One region of the Rhizobium sullae genome, then DNA from elsewhere that is predicted to be linked to it. Evidence: riboswitches for the same ligand, from Rfam matches in the RefSeq annotation. Region 1 holds a riboswitch; the other holds the start of a gene.

The links. Region 1 has a riboswitch for thiamine pyrophosphate ahead of thiB (thiamine ABC transporter substrate binding subunit). Riboswitches for the same ligand answer to the same signal wherever they lie in the genome.
Region 2: it holds a riboswitch for thiamine pyrophosphate, as region 1 does, so the genes downstream of both, thiC (phosphomethylpyrimidine synthase ThiC) here and thiB (thiamine ABC transporter substrate binding subunit) in region 1, are expected to answer to the same signal.

What each region holds. Positions count from the first base shown of each region.
Region 1 is NZ_CP104143.1:3,449,898-3,453,184, reverse strand. It holds gene thiP (thiamine/thiamine pyrophosphate ABC transporter permease ThiP) at 1-987, opposite strand, end outside; gene thiB (thiamine ABC transporter substrate binding subunit) at 987-2,009, opposite strand; TPP riboswitch at 2,058-2,169, opposite strand; gene N2599_RS17275 (MDR family MFS transporter) at 2,225-3,287, opposite strand, start outside.
Region 2 is NZ_CP104144.1:981,218-984,504, forward strand. It holds gene N2599_RS25395 (ANTAR domain-containing response regulator) at 1-96, opposite strand, end outside; gene N2599_RS25400 (transporter substrate-binding protein) at 93-1,226, opposite strand; TPP riboswitch at 1,561-1,672, shown strand; gene thiC (phosphomethylpyrimidine synthase ThiC) at 1,765-3,287, shown strand, end outside.

The DNA.
Region 1 (3,287 bases):
CCAGAAGATCGGCTCCTGCAGCAGCTTTATGAGATCGGCATGCAATCCTGCCGCGATAACGGATAGAAGCGGCAAGCCGAGGAAAAGCACGGCGATCAGCAACAACAGCCTGTCGGCCAATCTGGCACCTGGGCTTTTGCCATCCAGCCGCTTGATGTCCCTGCCTGTGGTCAAGCCTTCATCTCCGGCCGGTGGAAAGAATGCCATCGCGCCCAGGATCGCCGCCGTGAGCGCGATCTGCAGGAGCGACAAGGCGATTGCGCGGCCGGGATCGAAATCGAAGCGAAGCGACTGGTAGATCGCAACTTCGATCGTGGTCGCCGCCGGGCCACCGCCGAGGGTCAGCACCAGCGTGAAGCTGGTGGCGCAGAGCATGAAGATCAATCCACCGATCCCGGGAATGAGCGGGCGGATCGCCGGCCATTCAATGAAGCGGAAAACCGAGCGGGGCCGCATGCCGAGACCGCTTGCCATCAGCCAGTATTCGGCAGGCACTCGTTCGAGACCCGCGAGGATCAGCCGGCAGGCAAGCGGCAGGTTGAAGAAGATATGGGCGAGAAGGATGCCCGTGAGCCCATAGATGCTTATCGGTTCGTCGAGCCCGACCTTCACCAGCAGAGAGTTCAACAACCCCTGCCTGCCCCATATGCCAATCAGGCCGAGTGCTCCGATCAGCACTGGCAGCCCCATTGGAACCGCCATCAGGCGGATGATCCAGATGCGGCCTATAAAATGCGGCTGGCGAGCGAGCGCGCGTGCAACCGGAATTGCTAAGGCGATGGAAAGTGCGGTTGAAAGCAGCGCTTGCAGCAGCGTGAAGCGCAGCACACGCAGAATATAAGGATCGAAAAGAATGCCGGCGATGGCCGATCCCCCGCCGGCAAAAAGCAACGAGAATGCTGCAAGGCCGACAAACAACGTGACGGCGGCGAGGCTGATCGCCCCGCCGGTCAATGCACGCTGTTGTTCAGCTGCGGTCTGCAGCATCAGTTCATGCTCATCGCTGCGAGCCACTCGTCGATCCAGGCCTTGCGGTTCCTGGCGACGTCGTCAGGGCTCATCGAGAAGGTCTTGGCCGGATTGACGAGCTTGTTAAAGGCGTCGGGGAGCGGCTCAGAGGTTGCAGAAACGGGCATCATCCAATTGTTCGTCGGGATGGTATCCTGGAAGGCGGGTGTCACCATGAATTTCAGGAAGTCGCGAGCGAGATCCTTGGTCGGAGCATTCTTCAGAAGACCTGCGACTTCGATCTGGATAAAATGGCCTTCAGAGAAAGCTGCGGCCTGATAGCGATCAGTTTTTTCGACGACCATATGGTAGGCTGGGGACGTGGTGTACGAGAGCACCATCGGTGCCTCACCCTTGGTGAACAGGCCATAGGCTTCGGACCAGCCGGGCGTGACCGTCAGGATGCGGTTCTTGAGTCTGGCCCAAGCTTCCGGCGCCTTATCGCCGTAAATGGATTTGATCCAGAGCAGCAGGCCGAGACCGGGCGTCGAGGTTCGCGGATCCTCGATGACGATCTTCTGCGCGGGATCGCCCTCGACCAGATCCTTCATGCTCTGCGGCGGGTTCTTGATCGTCTGTGTGTCGTAGATGATCGCAAAGTGGCCGTAGTCGTAGGGAACGAAGACATCGTCCACGAAGCCGCCCGGCACCTTCAGAGCGCCGGCATCGACGCCGCTTGCGTCGAACAGGCCGGTTTCCTTGGCTTCGGTGACAAGGCTCGTGTCGATGCCGAGGACGACGTCGGCTTTGGTGGAGCTCCCCTCGAGCTTCAAGCGCGAAAGCAGTGCGACGCCATCGGCAACGCTGACGAAATTGACCGTGCAGCCGCAGGTCTCCTCAAAGGCCTCCTTGACCTTAGGTCCAGGTCCCCATTCGGACGTGAAGCTTTCATAAGTATAGATGGTGAGCGTCTTTCCCGCGGCGTGCGCGGCAGACAAGCCAAGCGTCGCGGCGAAAAATGCTGCGGTCAGCGAAGAGATGATCGATGTGCGGCCGGACATGGCACGCCTCCTCCTTGAGTTTCGTTTGAACGGGAAAAGGGCGTTGCCGAATGTCACGCGTCTAATCCCTCCGCCGGTGTTAACCGGATCAGGTTCCGCGGGTTGGCTCGAAGCCTCTCAGCCGGATGTCTTCGGACACGCGGCACCCCGTTAGAGCGTCGGCAGATGTATCGTCATGAAGTCGCTGTGACAAGGGCGAAGCGGAGCTTCCGCGCCTATTCGGCAGCTTCGGCGGCCGCTGTTGCCGGACTTATCTCTTCACGCGATCGAGGGAGCTGAACCGGCCTCAGCATGAGTGCCGCTGCAAGCCCTATCAGGGCAATGGCGCAGGAGGTCATGAAGAGCGGCATGAAGGCTGCGGCATAAGCATCGGCGACAGCCAGGCGGCTTGCTTCGGGAAGGGCAGCCATCATCTTCGGCGTCAGTTGCTCGACATCGGCAACAAGGGGAATGGAGTGGCCGATTTTTGCAAGCTGCGAGCCGATAATCGCGCCATAGATCGAAATGGCGATCGAGGCGCCGCCCATTCGCGAAAGGGTCACAGAGCCGGTCGCGGCGCCGACATCACCGGCATGAGCTGCATTCTGCACGCCGATCACCGGCACCTGCTGAGCGAGACCGATGCCGATCCCATGTATCATCATGAGCGCGCCGATGAAGGCGATCGGGGTACCTGCATGAACTTGCGAGAGCGTGGCGAAGGCGACCGCACTGCACGAGAAGCTTGCAACTGCGAAGGGTTTGTAGCGTCCTGTCTTCGAAATGATCCGCCCGGCGGAAAGCGAACCGCAAACCAGCCCGCCCGTGAGAAGAATGAAGAGCAAGCCCGCCCGCGATGGCGAAAGGCCCGTGGTCGTCTGCAGAAACAGCGCAAAATAATTCACCATGCCGATCGCGATTCCACCACTCATGACGGAGATCACCAGCAAGAGGCTGAAGGTCGAATTGCGAAAGAGCGGCAGCGGCAGGATCGGCTCGGGCGCACGACGCTCCACAAAAACCCAGGCGATCGCGCAGATGGCGCCGAAGCCGATGATGCTCAGACTTAGAGGCGAAACGAGAGAGCCGAAAAGTTGGCTGCCATCGGCCGTCAACACAATGCTCGTCGTTGTCATCGCCAAAAGTGCTGCGCCGGCGTAGTCGATCTTCGGGCGGCGATGCGGCTTGCGGTAGGGTAGCATGAAGGCAAGGCCCGCGAGCACGGCAAAGCCGATGGGCACATTGATGAGAAAGATCGAACGCCAGCCGAAGAGGTCGCTCATCATGCCGCCAAGAACT
Region 2 (3,287 bases), on a different replicon from region 1:
GAGCAGGCGCAGTTGGCGCATCAACCTTTCGGTGTTGCCATCCTCGCGGTGGATGACCGCAACATGCCAGCCTGTGAAATTCGGCGTGTCTCTCATGACACCACCCGCAGTCTCGGCGCTGCCTGCCTGCTACGTCCAGTAAGATAGGGGTCGGCGGCGAGCGGCGGACGGGAGGTGACGATATCGAAGCCGTTTTCCGAATTGATGCGGCCGAGGTGAAACGGCAGCGCTGCATGGTTTGTCTCTGGATCGATCGAAAGGTTGCCAAAGACCGTCGGCCACGCATTGCCATAGAGCTCGCGGCGGACAGCTGCCGGCTCGTCGCCGCCTGCAGCGAGGATGGAATCGGTGCAGAGCCTGACGGCCGTATAGGCGCTGGCAAAGACGCCGGAAACGCGGCGCCCCGCGCCATGTTGCGCAGCAACGCGAGCCTTGAATGCGGCGTTTTCCCGCGTGCCGAGATTGTCGAAATAGGATGCGGCGCAAAGCTGGCCTATGGCGGCCCCCGCCGTGATGTCATCCAGCTCGCATTCCATCAGGTCGCAGCTGACGACCGGGCAGTTTTCGGCACTAAAGGTCGGATCGCGGTCGCCGAGCTTCTTGATTGCCTCAAGGAATGCATAGCTCGAAGGGCCGATCAGATTGTTGAGGATGAAGCTCGGACGGCGCTGCTCGATATCGGCAACGATACGGTCGACCGCGGTTTCTTCGAGTGGCAGATAGCGTTCGCCGAGAATTTCGCCGCCGGTATTGGTGATAAGCTCGCGGGCAAGCCGGTTCATCTCCCAGCCCCAGACGTAGTTTGCGCCGACGAGATAGGGGCGGGCGCCGAAGCGCGGGATCAGGTGTTCGAAGAGCGGGATCAGGTGCTGGTTTGGGCAGCCGCCGAGATAGATGACGTTCTCGTTTGCCTCGAAACCCTCATAGGGGCACATGTACCAGAGAAGTCCGTCATGTTTTTCCACAAGCGGAATGACTTCCTTGCGCGCGGCGGACGTGATCGTCCCGACGATATGGCGGCATCCGGTGCGCAACAGGTGGCGGGCACCTGCGAGATAGGCGGCAAGATCCGCATGCGGATCAAAGAAGACCGGCTTGATCATCCGCTCGGCTGCTTCTGCAAACTCCTCCATCGCAAACTCTGCGCCGGCGCGCGCATCGCGGCCCATCGATCCGTAGGGTCCGGTCGTCGAAAAGAGAATGCCGACCTTCAGCGCTTCATTCATGCGGAACCCCAAAAACCAAAAGCCCCACGACGCGGTCCCATCGGCGATGGGGCGTCATGGGGCGAAACTGCCCGGCGACTATCGAAGTCATGTGATCGCGGCCAGCAATTTGCCTAATCCGCAGGCTTGAATAAAATACGGGCAGTTCGGCTTGTCAAGGGCGCCAGACATGCAGGCTCTGCTTTTGTTGGGAGGGGATCCCATTCCATCAGGACCACCTTGAAGTCATTGACATTGGGTCTTGAACCGGTCTGGAGAAGGCCGCCGATCAAGGCGAAGGCCGAGCAGCCATTCCCTTCGTCTTGACACCAGCAACACTCGACTCTAACCTTTCCTCATTCACCAGGGGGGTCCCGGCAAGGGGCTGAGATACTGCTGACGTGCGCAGTGACCCGTTGAACCTGATCCAGTTCATACTGGCGTAGGGACGGTGCGAGCGCTTAAAAGGCTTTGGATTCACGCGTGGAATCCGGGCCGGCGTCTTTCCATCATTCCGGCTGAGGACTGGGTCTCCAATTGCAACTTGGAGCCTCAAACCATGAACATTGCCGCAAAGAACCTCACCCCGACCGTTACCACCGGCCCCCTGCCGGCATCCCGGAAGATCTACATTCCAGGAGAGATTCATCCTGACGTCCGGGTGCCGATGCGCGAAATCAGCGTCCATCCGACTTCGGGCGAACCGCCGGTCATCGTCTACGATTCCTCCGGCCCCTATACGATCGAGGGCGCTGACATCCTTATCGAGGAAGGCTTGCCTCAGCTCCGGCGCGACTGGGTGCTCGCCCGCGGCGATGTCGAGGCTTATGACGGTCGCCATGTGCGCCCGGAAGACAACGGCTTTGCTAGTGGAGAGCGGCTAACGCCCGAATTTCCAGGCCAGCGTCAGCCGCTGCGGGCCAAAGGTGGCAAGGCTGTCACGCAGCTTGCCTATGCGCGCGCTGGCATCATCACGCCGGAGATGGAATTTATCGCCATTCGCGAAAACCTCGGCCGTAAAGCGCAGGGCGAGCCCACGGTCCGCGACGGCGAAAGCTTCGGCGTCCATATCCCCGACCACGTCACACCGGAATTCGTCCGGCAGGAAGTGGCAGCGGGCAGGGCGATCATCCCTGCCAACATCAATCATCCGGAAGCCGAACCGATGATCATCGGCCGGAACTTCCTGGTTAAGATCAACGCCAATATCGGCAATTCCGCCGTCACTTCGTCGATGGCCGAAGAGGTAGAAAAGATGGTCTGGGCGGCGCGCTGGGGCGCCGATACCGTCATGGATCTTTCGACGGGGCGCAACATCCACAACATCCGCGAATGGATCATCCGTAACTCGCCGCTGCCGATCGGCACCGTGCCGCTCTACCAGGCGCTGGAGAAGGTCGAAGGCATTGCCGAGAACCTCACCTGGGAGGTCTATCGCGACACGCTGATTGAACAGGCTGAGCAGGGCGTCGACTATTTCACGATCCATGCCGGCGTACGCCTCCATTACATTCCGCTGACCGTCAACCGTGTGACCGGCATCGTCTCGCGCGGCGGGTCAATCATGGCGAAGTGGTGTCTGCATCATCACCGCGAGAGCTTCCTCTACGAGCACTTCGAAGAGATCTGCGACATCTGCCGGGCCTATGACGTCTCCTTCTCGCTCGGCGACGGCCTGCGCCCCGGTTCGATTGCCGACGCCAACGATGCGGCGCAATTCGCCGAACTCGAAACCCTTGGCGAATTGACGAAGATCGCCTGGGCGAAGGACTGCCAGGTGATGATCGAAGGGCCCGGGCACGTCCCGATGCACAAGATCAAGGAAAACATGGACAAGCAGCTTGCCGTCTGCGGTGAGGCGCCCTTCTATACGCTCGGGCCGCTGACGACCGATATCGCACCTGGCTACGATCACATCACCTCAGGTATTGGGGCTGCGATGATCGGCTGGTTCGGAACGGCGATGCTCTGCTATGTCACGCCGAAGGAGCATCTGGGTCTTCCCGATCGCAACGACGTGAAGACCGGCGTCATCACCTACAAGATCGCAGCCCACGCCGCCGATCTCGCCAAGGGACACCC